Regions from separate parts of the Pseudoalteromonas ardens genome, predicted to be linked through region 1. Evidence: predicted binding sites of a transcription regulator. Region 1 holds the regulator's gene; each other region holds the start of a gene.
The links. The regulator sigma-54, encoded in region 1, starts transcription at its own class of promoters, with help from an activator protein. The targets are predictions, from matches to a motif close to GTTGGCACGNNNNTNGNNT.
Positions count from the first base shown of each region.

Region 1 (3,145 bases):
CAGAGCGACCGATTTTCCTGAGCCAGAACGACCACTGACAATAATTAACTGCACAGAAACTCTCCGTTAGTTGTCAAACTCTTCAATTATCGAGAATAACTCCTGATCATTGTGAGCTTGCCTGATACGTTTACAAAACACCTTGTTTTTAAGTTTATCAGCGATCGTTGCTAAGGTCTGCAAATGTTGTTGATTTTCTCCCTCGGGTACGATGAGTGCCACAAAAATGTCGACGGGTTGATTGTCAATGGCATCAAAGGCAATGCCTTGCTGATTAACAAGCAGCATAGCAACCACTTTATCTATGCCTGGCATGCGGCCATGGGGCAGTGCAATCCCTTTTCCTATCCCCGTACTTCCGAGTTTTTCGCGGCTCAACAGTGCATCAAGGATATCATGGGCATTACTGTCTGGAAGCTGGCTTTGAGCCAACTCACTGATGTACTCTAAAATACGTTTCTTACTATTAAAAAGGACCGCAGCTTTGCTGCAGTCCTGTGAAATCAATGAGCTTAGTTTCATGATTAGTGTCGAGTTAGCTTCTCTTTGTGCTTGATCACCTGGCGGTCAAGCTTATCGATAAGTCCGTCTATTGCGGCATACATATCCCGGTGTTCGGTTGAGGCAAAAATTTCTCCCCCGTTCACATGTAATGTGGCTTCTGCTTTTTGGATGAGCTTTTCGACATCTAGGATAACATGCACATTATTGATGTGATCAAAGTGCCTTTCTAGCTTCGCAAACTTGTTTGTTACATAGTCTCTTAACGAATCGGTGATTTCTACATGTCGACCAGTTAAATTTAGTTGCATAAGCATTTTCCTTCTGTAGTTACGTCTAAATCAGGCTTTTGCGCTGATTGGACGGTGGGATAGCCAAAGACTCTCGGTATTTGGCAATTGTACGTCTAGCCACTTTGATCCCTTGATCTGCCAATACATCCGCAATCTTGCTGTCACTCAATGGTTTAGCAGTGTTTTCCGCGGCAATTAGCTTTTTGATCAATGCTCTGATTGCAGTCGAAGAGCATTCTCCTCCGTTTTCAGTGCTGACATGGCTTGAGAAGAAATACTTCAACTCATAGATACCGCGTGGCGTGTGCATATACTTTTGCGTTGTTACACGTGAAATCGTGGACTCATGCATGTCGACCATTTCGGCCACATCATTCAGTACCATCGGCTTCATTGCCTCGGGGCCATGTTCAAAGAATGCCTGTTGTTGCTGCACAATGCAATTAGTAACTTTTAATAAAGTTTCATTGCGGCTTTCCAGGCTCTTGATGAACCATTTTGCCTCTTGCAGGTGTGAACGAATAAACTGACTGTCTGTGCTCGACTTGACTGAACGGGACATAGCAGCGTAGTGGTCATTCACTCTAATTTTTGGCATTGAATCGGGATTGAGTTCAACAACCCAGCGACCTTTCACTTTTTTAACCGACACATCCGGGATCACATAGTCTGCTTCTTCCTGTACTATGCTCGCGGCGGGTTTCGGGTTTAGGCCGTGGATCAGGGTCATTACTTCTTTCAGATCCGCTTCTTTGAGTTTGGTTTTTTTCATCAAAGTGCGGTAATCCCGGCTGGCTAACAGATCGATGTGCTCAGTCAGGATTTCTTTGGTCTGTGCAAGCCAAGGGGTGTTTGGGTCAAACTGGTTGAGCTGAATGCACAGGCATTCTTGCAGGCTGCGTGCCGCAATCCCAACAGGATCAAATAATTGGATCCGTTTCAGTACGGCCTCTACTTCATCCTGCTCAATCGGCTCTTCATCGTTGTCCTGATTCATGCTATCGACGATGTCTTCGCAGCTGATGGTCAACAGACCAGCATCGTCAACTGCTTCTACAATTGCAAGGGCGATGGCTCTGTCTGTAGGGCTAAAAGGCGTCAGTTCCAGCTGCCACATCAGGTACTCTTGCAATGTTTCAGTGGTTTTACCCTGGTAAATGGTTTCGTCTTCTGGCATTGGGCCTGAACTGCTTGCCGGGGCAGCACTGATGTACTCGTCCCAGGTTACGTCCATTGCCAAATCGTCGCTGACGGTGTCTTTGTTCAGTGCAGCATCGCTGTCTTGTTCGTAGTCGCTGACAGCCGCCTCTTCATAGCTGTCGTTGTCACTCGTTGTAGGTTGTTCCAAATCGGAATCCGACTTGGACTGAGTTTCATTGTCTTGTGATTCAGACTCACCTTCTTCCACTTCCAACAAAGGGTTGCTATCAAGCGCTTCTTGGATTTCTTGTTGGAGATCTAGCGTACTCAACTGTAACAGACGAATAGCCTGCTGCAGTTGTGGTGTCATTGTCAGTTGCTGCCCCATGCGCAGCTGTAGCGATTGCCTCATGTATCTCTAACAATCCTTTTTGTTATTTACTTCTAATTTTATAACTATAGCCTGAATTGCTCACCTAGGTAGACATCCCGCACAGTTTGATCGGCCAGAACATGCTCCGGGGTGCCTGCTGCTATCAGTTCACCATGTGACACTATATAAGCTTTCTCACAGACGTCCAGCGTTTCACGCACGTTGTGGTCGGTGATCAGTACGCCTATCCCACGGTTTTTCAGGTGCTCTATAATTTTCTTTATATCTAACACTGAAATGGGATCAACGCCAGCGAAAGGCTCATCTAATAAGATAAATTTTGGATCTGCCGCAAGGGCACGGGCAATTTCTACCCGGCGTCGTTCACCGCCCGATAGCGCCATACCCTGGCTATCGCGAATATGCTGGATATTAAACTCATCTAACAGTTCATTGAGGATGACTTCTCGTTGTTCTTTATTCAGCTCTTTACGGGTTTCTAAAATGGCCATCAGGTTTTGATAGACGGTCAGCTTGCGAAAAATAGAGGACTCTTGTGGCAGGTAACCAATACCTAGTCTTGCCCGGCTGTGCATCGGCAATAAGGTAATGTCTTGTTCGTCGATGTGTATGCTGCCCTTGTCACTGGGCACCAATCCGACAATCATATAAAAAGTGGTGGTTTTACCTGCACCATTTGGGCCAAGGAGGCCAACAATACTGCCAGCTTCAACGCTTAACTCAACGTTTTTAACAACCTGTCTGCCCTTATAACTTTTGGCCAGTGCGGTGGCGGTTAATTTACTCACGGATTCCCCTTCTCTTGTGGTTGTTGGGG
Region 1 covers NZ_JASJUV010000003.1:43,371-46,515, forward strand. The annotation lists gene rapZ (RNase adapter RapZ) at 1-54, opposite strand, end outside; gene QNM19_RS10980 (PTS sugar transporter subunit IIA) at 67-522, opposite strand; gene hpf (ribosome hibernation promoting factor) at 525-812, opposite strand; gene QNM19_RS10990 (RNA polymerase factor sigma-54) at 838-2,346, opposite strand; gene lptB (LPS export ABC transporter ATP-binding protein) at 2,391-3,116, opposite strand; gene lptA (lipopolysaccharide transport periplasmic protein LptA) at 3,113-3,145, opposite strand, start outside.

Region 2 (3,145 bases), on a different contig from region 1:
TATCGACACGCTTGAAATGTCGGGGTTTGAGTGCGTCGAGGCGGATAGCGCTGAACAGGCAGTGATATTGTTAAAACAACAAGTGTTTTCACTGTTGGTCAGTGACGTACAAATGGGCGCCATGAGTGGCTTAGACTTGCTCAGGACAGTGAAACTTAATTACCCAGATTTACCTGTGCTGATGATGACGGCCTACGCCACCATAGACGATGCGGTTGAAGCGATGCGCCTTGGGGCGATTGATTATATGGCAAAACCTTTTGCACCTGAAGTATTGCTGAATATGGTTAGCCGCTACATGCCGGAAAAAGCGAAAGAGACCGATGGTCCGGTGGTGGCAGACAGTAAAAGCCTGGAGCTGCTTGAGCTCGCCAAAAAAGTGGCGCGCTCAGATGCCAGTGTAATGGTGCTGGGTCCGAGTGGTTCAGGTAAAGAGGTACTTGCTCGTTATATTCACGACCGTTCAGAGCGTGCTGATCAGCCATTTGTGGCAATTAACTGTGCTGCCATTCCCGAAAATATGCTGGAAGCGACTTTGTTTGGGTATGAAAAAGGCGCTTTTACCGGTGCGATTACAGCCTGCCCAGGTAAGTTTGAGCAAGCACAGAAAGGAACAATACTACTAGACGAAATTACTGAAATGGATCTGGGCTTGCAAGCCAAGTTATTAAGGGTATTGCAGGAACGAGAAGTCGAGCGACTGGGTGGTCGTAAAACCATCGAGCTGGATGTTCGGGTCCTGGCAACCAGTAACCGCGACCTCAAAGAGGCGGTGAATGACGGAGTTTTCCGGGAAGACCTTTATTACAGACTGAATGTCTTTCCACTGACCTGGCTGCCGTTGGCTGAGCGCAGCGGAGATATTGTGCCACTAGCAGCGCATCTGTTACAGCGTCACTGTGACAAAGCCGGTAAAGTGACGCCTGTATTGTCTCAATGTGCTAAAAACAAACTCATGAGCCACGCCTGGCCTGGTAACGTCAGAGAGTTAGATAATGTCGTGCAGCGGGCGCTTATTCTGCAGCAGGGGGCGACCATTGCTGCTGACGATATTTTCATCGAAAATTTTGCGCCGGTGCTCACAACTGCTGCACAACCGCCACTGACGGAGCCTGCTGAATTTGCCTCAAATGATAGTGAGCCTGCTGATCAGATCACCGTGAACATGAGCGAGGATGCAGAGGGGCTGAGCTACAAAGAGGAGCTTCAGGATAAGGAACACCAAATTATTCTCGATACGTTGAACCGCTGCAATGGCAAACGTAAAGATGTTGCCGAGTTACTCGGGATCAGTCCCAGAACACTCAGATATAAGCTGGCAAGAATGCGCGATTTGGGTTTACCTGTGCCAGCCTAAGCATTTAACCACGACATCCGGGCAACCATTTGCCCGGATTAATGACCTTCCTGTGATCGGTTAGTATAACTGTCAAAAATTCGACCCTCTAAAGCTGCTTGTAACTCATTGTTTCTACTTTGTTTTATATTGGCATGCTTTGTGCATTATTCAAGTTATGTATAACTCACAAAGTGAGCCAGACCATGAAAATTCAATCTACCGGACTTTATCAGGAAATGCAGGCAATGGCCTCCGAGGCCGGCCGTGTCAGACCCCAGGATCCGAACAAATTGCCTGTCCAGGCAACGGCGGCAACCTCAAGTGCCCAGTTTGGCGATCTACTCAGCGATGCACTCAATACGGTTGCAGGACTACAGCGTGATGCCAAAGAGAAAGTGACTGCGGTTGAAATGGGTGACCGCAGCGTCTCTCTGGCGGAAGCAATGATAGCCAAAAATAAATCATCAGTGGCCTTTGATGCGACCATGCAAGTCAGAAATAAGCTGATAGAAGCATATAAAGACATCATGAGCATGCCGGTATAAACAGAGTTTAGTGGAGAGTAATCGTGGCTACCAATCAATCAACCGATCTGGCACTTGCTGACGGACAATCCGTTCCGGGAGCCGGTGCTGATACAGATACGCAACAAGAGCAAAAATCAGGCTACTTTAGTGCTTTGAGCGGTGTTGATATGCTCCGCCAGATTACTTTGGTGATCGCACTGGCTATCTGTCTGGCAATCGCTATCTTCATCATTATCTGGGCTCGTCAGCCAGATATGCGTCCATTAGGTCAGTACCCAACTGAAGAGCTGGTTCAGACACTGGACTTTCTGGATGCGCAGAAAATCGAATATGACCTGGATGGCAATACCATCATGGTTGCAGAGTCTGACTATCAGGACATTAAACTGAGAATGGCGCGTGACGGATTCAGCCAGGCACCAAGCAGTGGTACTGATATTCTGATGCAGGACATGGGGTTTGGCGTGAGCCAACGTCTTGAACGTGAACGTCTTAAACACAGCCGTGAGCAACAGTTAGCGCGTACTATCGAAGAGCTACAAGACATCAACCGTGCTAAAGTTCTGCTGGCGATTCCGAAAGAAAATGTTTTTGCACGACGTGAAAAGCAGCCGTCAGCGACTGTGGTGCTGACATTAAAACGTGGCCGTACACTGGACAGTGAAGAAGTTGATTCCATTGTAGATATTGTTGCTTCAGCGGTGCAGGGCCTGACGCCGGCACGTGTTACTGTGACAGATCAAAATGGTCGTCTGCTTAATTCCGGCTCACAGGACTCTCTGGCTGCGCGCTCTCGTAAAGAATATGAAATCGAGCGTAAGCGTGAGCAGGAATATCTGGAAAAAATTGACAGCATCATGATCCCAGTAGTAGGACTGGGTAAGTATACCGCTCAGGTTGATCTGACGATGGACTTCAGTGCGGTTGAAGAAACCCAAAAACGCTTCAACCCCGACTTACCCGCGGTGCGCAGTGAGACGACCTTTGAAGAAAATAATGTCGGTGGCCTGGCTGTGGGTATTCCTGGTGCACTCACCAATCAGCCACCGGTGAATTCCAATATTCCTGAAGTGGCAGGTCAGGGCAATGGTACGGGCACGACACCGTCACGTGTTCACAAAGAGGCCACACGTAACTATGAACTGGATACCACCATTTCACACAAGCGTCAGCAAACTGGCGTGATCCGTCGCATCAGTGTTTCAGTGGCGGTGGACTACATGAACAAGCCAGATGCTGAAGGCAATATGGTAATGACTGCGCGCTCACAGGAAGAGCT
Region 2 covers NZ_JASJUV010000006.1:255,313-258,457, reverse strand. The annotation lists gene QNM19_RS18405 (sigma-54-dependent transcriptional regulator) at 1-1,357, shown strand, start outside; gene fliE (flagellar hook-basal body complex protein FliE) at 1,543-1,884, shown strand; gene fliF (flagellar basal-body MS-ring/collar protein FliF) at 1,905-3,145, shown strand, end outside.
Region 2: the regulator sigma-54 is predicted to act here: its motif matches at 1,486-1,504, upstream of fliE (flagellar hook-basal body complex protein FliE).

Region 3 (3,145 bases), on a different contig from region 1:
GAAAACCGTTTGCAAAGCGCGGGGTCACTAAGCCGTTCACATACACACTACCGCTGTTTTCACGCAGAGTTTGCTGATCGCTGGGGGCCGTAATTTTTGCCTGATAAGAGACGGTGGGTGTGGATTGCGTGGGCGTTAAAATACTGGTGTCGGTGGCAGGCATGGTGAGCATATTGGTGCTCAGTTTTACTTTCTCAGAGCCTTTTTTCGGCACGTCTGAGTAGACCCAGTTGCCGTTTTCGTCTTTCCAGCGGTAGACCTTTTGATCTGACACAGCACTTGCGCTGAACACCAAACAGAGAATCACCCAATAAAGCCGCAACACGATTTCACCTTGCTTAAAAGACACACATTACCAGCTATAACTTTAGTGCTTTTAGCGCAAGTTTACCATTGCACCGGCATCAAAAAAGCCCGCATTGCGGGCTTGAGAACACATATGATTTAAGAGCGCAGAGTCAGCCTGTTCTTTCACGACCAGCGAACTGATCAGTGAGTGAATACAGCTGAAATAAGCATTCCGGATCGCGCAGTGTGTCAGCTATAGCAGCTCACACACACCAGAACACTGAAAACCAGCTTATACGCTGTAGTACATTTCGAACTCAACCGGGTGAGTTGTCATGTTCAGCTTTTCAACTTCCTGAGATTTCAATGCGATGTACGCGTCGATCAGGTCGTTAGTGAATACGCCACCCTGGATCAGGAATTCACGGTCTGCGTCCAGAGAGTCCAGTGCTTCTTGCAGTGAAGAGGCAACGGTAGGGATCTCTGCAGCTTCTTCAGCTGGCAGGTCGTATAGGTCTTTGTCCATTGCATCGCCAGGGTGGATCTTGTTTTTGATTCCATCAAGGCCTGCCATCAGCATGGCAGAGAATGCCAGGTAAGGGTTGGCAGTTGGATCCGGGAAGCGGACTTCAATACGACGTGCTTTTTCAGACGGTACAACCGGAATACGGATGGATGCTGAACGGTTACGTGCAGAGTACGCCAGCATAACAGGTGCTTCGAAGCCAGGTACCAAACGCTTGTAAGAGTTAGTTGAAGCATTGGCGAAAGCATTGATGGCTTTAGCGTGCTTGATGATACCACCGATGTAGTAAAGCGCGTCTTCTGACAGGCCGCCGTATTTGTCGCCAGCAAAGATGTTTTTACCATCTTTACCCAGTGACTGGTGACAGTGCATACCTGAACCGTTATCGCCAACTACTGGCTTAGGCATGAAGGTTGCCGTTTTGCCATACAGGTGTGCCATGTTGTGGATAACGTATTTCATTTCCTGAATTTCGTCAGCCTTGATAACCATTGTATTGAAGCGCGTTGCGATCTCGTTCTGACCCGCTGTTGCTACTTCGTGGTGGTGTGCTTCTACAACCTGACCCATTTCTTCCAGAACAAGACAGGTTGCACTACGCCAGTCACCTGACGAATCAACTGGTGCAACCGGGAAGTAGCCGCCTTTGACGCCAGGACGGTGGCCCATGTTGCCTTCTTCGTAGCTTTTGTCTGAGTTCCAGCTCGCTTCTTGTGCATCAATTTTGTACATAGAGCCAGACATATCTGTTTTGAACTTCACGTCGTCAAACAGAAAGAACTCAGGCTCTGGGCCAAACAATACTGTGTCAGCAATGCCAGTTGAACGCATGTAGTCTTCAGCACGTTTTGCGACAGAGCGCGGATCACGCTCGTAACCTTGCATGGTTGAAGGCTCAAGCACGTCACAACGTACAATCAGTGTGGTCTCTTCTGAGAAAGGGTCTAATTTAGCAGTCGTTGCATCTGGCATCAGTACCATGTCTGATTCGTTGATGCCTTTCCAGCCTGCGATAGATGAGCCGTCGAACATTTTGCCATCTTCAAAGAAGTCTTCATCGGCCTGGTGATGAGGAATAGAAACGTGTTGCTCTTTACCTTTAGTATCCGTGAAACGTAAATCAACGAATTTAACGTCATGTTCTTTAATAAGATCTAAAACCGATTGTGACATGTGTCCTCCGACTCGTAGGGTTATATTTTGTTGCAGTGCTCTGCATTTGCGCACTACTAAGCGTTATTCGTGCCAATTTTTTAACTACATGTTTATAAAGGATTTAGTTTGTGTCTAAACAAATAAAAAACAGTTTTGCACTAATTTGGTGCGTTAAGAATGCTGTTAATGCACCACATAGGTGCGTTATGCACGGTTTTAATCTAGCACAGTTGAAACCGTATCCGGCGGGTGAGCGCGTATTTTATTTTTCGCCGGGGTGGCAAGTTACATGGACAGAATTAAGGAGCCTGAACGGCAGTGCACAGACCCGATGAGTCGTATCTTATAAGGACATAATGCCGGAGCTTGCTGTGATATGTCAGAGTGCAACCAGCATGAGCAAAGGCTGTGAGCAAGGTTCAGATTATCTTGGTCTGAGCGGGGTTTTTGACTCAATAGTCAATTTCTTTCAATACGATGCGAGCCGTCATACTGACTTCACGCTTGTCTGTCAGGATTAAAGTTTGTGGCCGGATTCGGGAGCAGGTGCTCAGGTATACACTTGTTGCCTTAATAACAGTCCTTACTGTTTTTGCTCTTCCGAGTCGGTTCATTGGGCGCAGACAATTGCGTGTTTAGGCATACTGAGCAGAAAAAAACGCTGGATAAACTTTCATCTGTCACATTATTAGGGGATAATACGCGACCTTTAATTGTGGATCGGCATCTTAGGTGCGCATTTTTGCGCGATTCGACTAGGATCACTGAGGGCCAACTTCTCTGAGTAAAAATATGAGCATTGAAAAGTTAAGAAATATCGCGATCATCGCGCACGTTGACCATGGTAAAACTACCCTAGTCGATAAGCTGCTGGAACAATCTGGCACATTAGAGACACGCGGTGGCAACGAAGAGCGTGTCATGGACTCGAATGATATTGAAAAAGAGCGTGGCATCACCATCCTGGCGAAAAACACCGCCATCGAGTGGAATGACTACCACATCAATATCGTAGACACCCCGGGACACGCCGACTTTGGTGGTGAGGTAGAACGTGTACTTTCAATGGTTGACTCAGTATTGCTACTGGTTGATGCCCAAGAAGGTCCAATGCCACAAACGCGTTTCGTAACGCAAAAAGCATTCGCACTGGGTCTGAAGCCTATCGTTGTTATC
Region 3 covers NZ_JASJUV010000011.1:138,102-141,246, reverse strand. The annotation lists gene QNM19_RS23235 (DUF4124 domain-containing protein) at 1-349, opposite strand, end outside; gene glnA (glutamate--ammonia ligase) at 581-1,987, opposite strand; gene typA (translational GTPase TypA) at 2,762-3,145, shown strand, end outside.
Region 3: the regulator sigma-54 is predicted to act here: its motif matches at 2,046-2,064, upstream of glnA (glutamate--ammonia ligase).

Region 4 (3,145 bases), on a different contig from region 1:
GATAATCTCGATCCGGCAGGGCGCGTATTACGTCACTGCCGCCCTCACTACTCATAAAAGCGTATTTAATTTTTATTAAGAATCAATCGGTTGACCAACAAGCTGAAAAGGCTTACTATTTTGACACCGCGCTGTGGCCTCTTAGTTAAATGGATATAACAGTCCCCTCCTAAGGGATAGTTGCAGGTTCGATTCCTGCAGGGGCCGCCACGTCATAGTTGATGAAGCTATACGCCTGTTTACAGTGCAAAATCTTCCTGTTTTTGTACCATGACTTCCACCAAATCATTGATCTGAATATTATTCAGCGGACGTTTTGAGATGTTTTCGGCGATCGCATTTTGTGCATTCACCTGAGTGACACGCACCTGATTAAGTGTTTTGATACTCTGTGCAAAAAACTGGTTGGTCGCGCTTTGCATATCCCGGCGATGAGAAATCGTCAGTAACTGGCCTATCTCAATACCATGGTTGCTGCCCAGGTTGATCACCAACTTGCCCTGTTCACGATGTAAAATTTTGCCTCGGCTGGGCAGACAGGACAGGGCTGAGTCCAGATCCTGGGCCACGCTGTTAAAAACGCTCTGGATCTGTTTGGCATAATTGGTACGCCAGAAGGTGTCGCTATAGACGTCAACAATCTTGGTCTTTTCGTAAGGCCAGACACCACTGACGGCATAGTGCTTTTGCCACACTTTATCCCGGGTAAGGGCATCGAATGCGACAAAATCGATTTTAAAGCTGCGCACGTATTCCTCATCCTGCCAGAATGCGTAATCATCATTCATTTGTTCCCCGGCAGCGACGTCTGTGATCTGGCTCATCAGCACATACTGACTATTACTTAGCGTGGTCAAAGAGTCGATCAGTTGTTCATCATATTCGAAGCGTTGAGTGAAAAAGGGTCGGGCATTGATCGCATGATCCAGATAAGGAATCGGCTTCACCGTCAGTTTGCGTTGTGCCAGGGTATGATACAGTCGTTCGCTGGTGGCCTTGGCAATGTCAAAAATTTGACCCAGGCGTGCCTGATGTGGCTGAATGAGCTGGCTTTGCGTGATGGTTACTTGTTTCGCAACGGCGGCCTGAGTGCATTGTTCCAGCTTGGGGAAAATATCCAGGTGCAACGTCACACTGACGATACCATCTTGTTTTTGCTCTGATACCAGGTTGATCTGCTGGATCTCGCCATGACTTTTAATCTTGATCTGATCTTGTGTTAACACCCCGTCAGCCAGTGTCTGGATACTGGATACGGTCGCACCGGAGAAGATCAGCGCCTGCGTAATGGCGTCTTGCACGGCTTCTTGTCGTGCTTCGGCCATATCTTCGGTGTGGGCATTGGCATAACCGGTGACTTCAAACCACTCTGCACTGGCCCCAAAACTGGCGGTAGCCAGTAACACACTCATAATACGCGACAATTTCATGACTTATTACCGAACTGATTGCAAATCTCTGTTCTAACTGAGCAAGTCCCGTGCCAATGGTGTTGGCAAGGTTTGTGCATACAGATTGCTTACTTGATGATATGGCCAATGGGCCACACAGAGGAGTTACCCCTATGAATCAGTTTAGAGCGCTTTGGCATCAACGGGTAGTCAGCTTGGTCAAGTCCTGTGCTGTTGTAACGGTACTGGGGCTGGCAGGATGTAGCTCTATCATAGACAAACATGTGGAATACAGTTATGTGAAACCCGACTCTTACCCGGTCCTCAAAGCCGTCGGCTATGCCCCCTTGAGTTCACAGCCAGGCGGCAGTGACAGTGAAAAAATGCTGATGGCCATTAAAGTATCCAAACTGGAAGCTTACCGTGAGTTGGCTGAACAGGTATATGGTCACAGATTAAGTGCCAGTACAACGGTACAGGGGGCTGTGGCGCAAAATGATGGTCTACGCAGCCAGGTGCAGGGTCTTATTCGTGGCGCTAAGGTTATGAAGAGCTATGCGGTTGGGGATATTTACACCACTGAGCTGGAGCTGGATATGAAGCGTGTTTACGATTTGTATATTGGCGAGGTTAAGCCACGCAAGGTGGAGCGGGTAACGTATTACTGAGCACAGCTTAGTCAATAAAACCGGCAAATTATGTCCTTTGCTTTCAGTGTGCCTTCAATTTATACTGTTTAAATATACACACTACCTCAGCGAGACTGGGGTGGATGGTCAGGTCAATAGGAGGTTTGTCGGTGCTGGACCCGAGAAATGAAGCTCAAAAAGTGCTTAGTCGTTTATGGTGTGACAGCCAGTTTCCGGTTGATCCTGTCACTATCTGTAAGTCACTAGGGCTGGAAGTTGTTGAGATGGCGTTGCCGGATAAAGTGTCCGGGGCGTTGATTAAAGAAGCCGGCGTCGATCCTGTTATCGTGTTGCATCAGGACGATCATTTAAATCGTAAGCGGTTTAGCTGTGCCCATGAGCTGGGTCATTATATTTCTCGCATAGAGTCTGACAACACAGATAAAGAATACGAATATATTGACCTCAGAGGGCCGAGTGCGTCTACCGGCGAAGACGAGGAAGAAGTGTTTGCCAATCAGTTTGCTGCAAACTTGCTGATGCCCAATGAAGAAGTGAAAAGACTGCATCGTAAGAAAGTTGCCCATTTTGAGATGGCCATTCATTTTGGTGTGTCTGTTGAAGCCCTTAAATATAAGCTCAATGCGCTGGAGCTGTTGTAATGACACAAAGCAGGGAAGCGCAAAAGGCAGAGCAGTCATCGTTTGCTGCGCAAATTAAGCATAACTTCAAAGAAAACAAGTTCACCAATGTAGATCCCATGCAAGTTCAGAAGGTCAAAGATGCTGAGTCAGATCGAGGCCTGAAGCAGAAATATGCCTGGTGGTTTATCGGGATTTTGGTTGTTCAGTTATTCATTATGAATTTAGTGCTGGTGCTGGTTGGTATGGATAAGTTGCACTTTGAGGAGTGGACACTTAATTTATATATGGCCGGTACTCTGGCTGAAGTATTTGGTGTGATCCTGGTGATCACCAAAAACTTGTTTCCCACCAAAGCTGAGTAGATATAGCCTGAACACTCAGGCTTTGAGGTTTTTAACCAACTCACCCATGTTAGACACCACACTGCCATCCTGACCATAGGTCATTGAGGTTGGCGCACCAATCAAAATGTCTTTAAGTT
Region 4 covers NZ_JASJUV010000005.1:61,819-64,963, forward strand. The annotation lists gene QNM19_RS15810 (FlgO family outer membrane protein) at 1-5, shown strand, start outside; tRNA gene QNM19_RS15815 (tRNA-Arg) at 136-210, shown strand; gene QNM19_RS15820 (flagellar assembly protein T N-terminal domain-containing protein) at 240-1,430, opposite strand; gene QNM19_RS15825 (LPP20 family lipoprotein) at 1,565-2,059, shown strand; gene QNM19_RS15830 (ImmA/IrrE family metallo-endopeptidase) at 2,191-2,682, shown strand; gene QNM19_RS15835 (hypothetical protein) at 2,682-3,026, shown strand; gene flgN (flagellar protein FlgN) at 3,042-3,145, opposite strand, start outside.
Region 4: the regulator sigma-54 is predicted to act here: its motif matches at 1,470-1,488, upstream of QNM19_RS15820 (flagellar assembly protein T N-terminal domain-containing protein).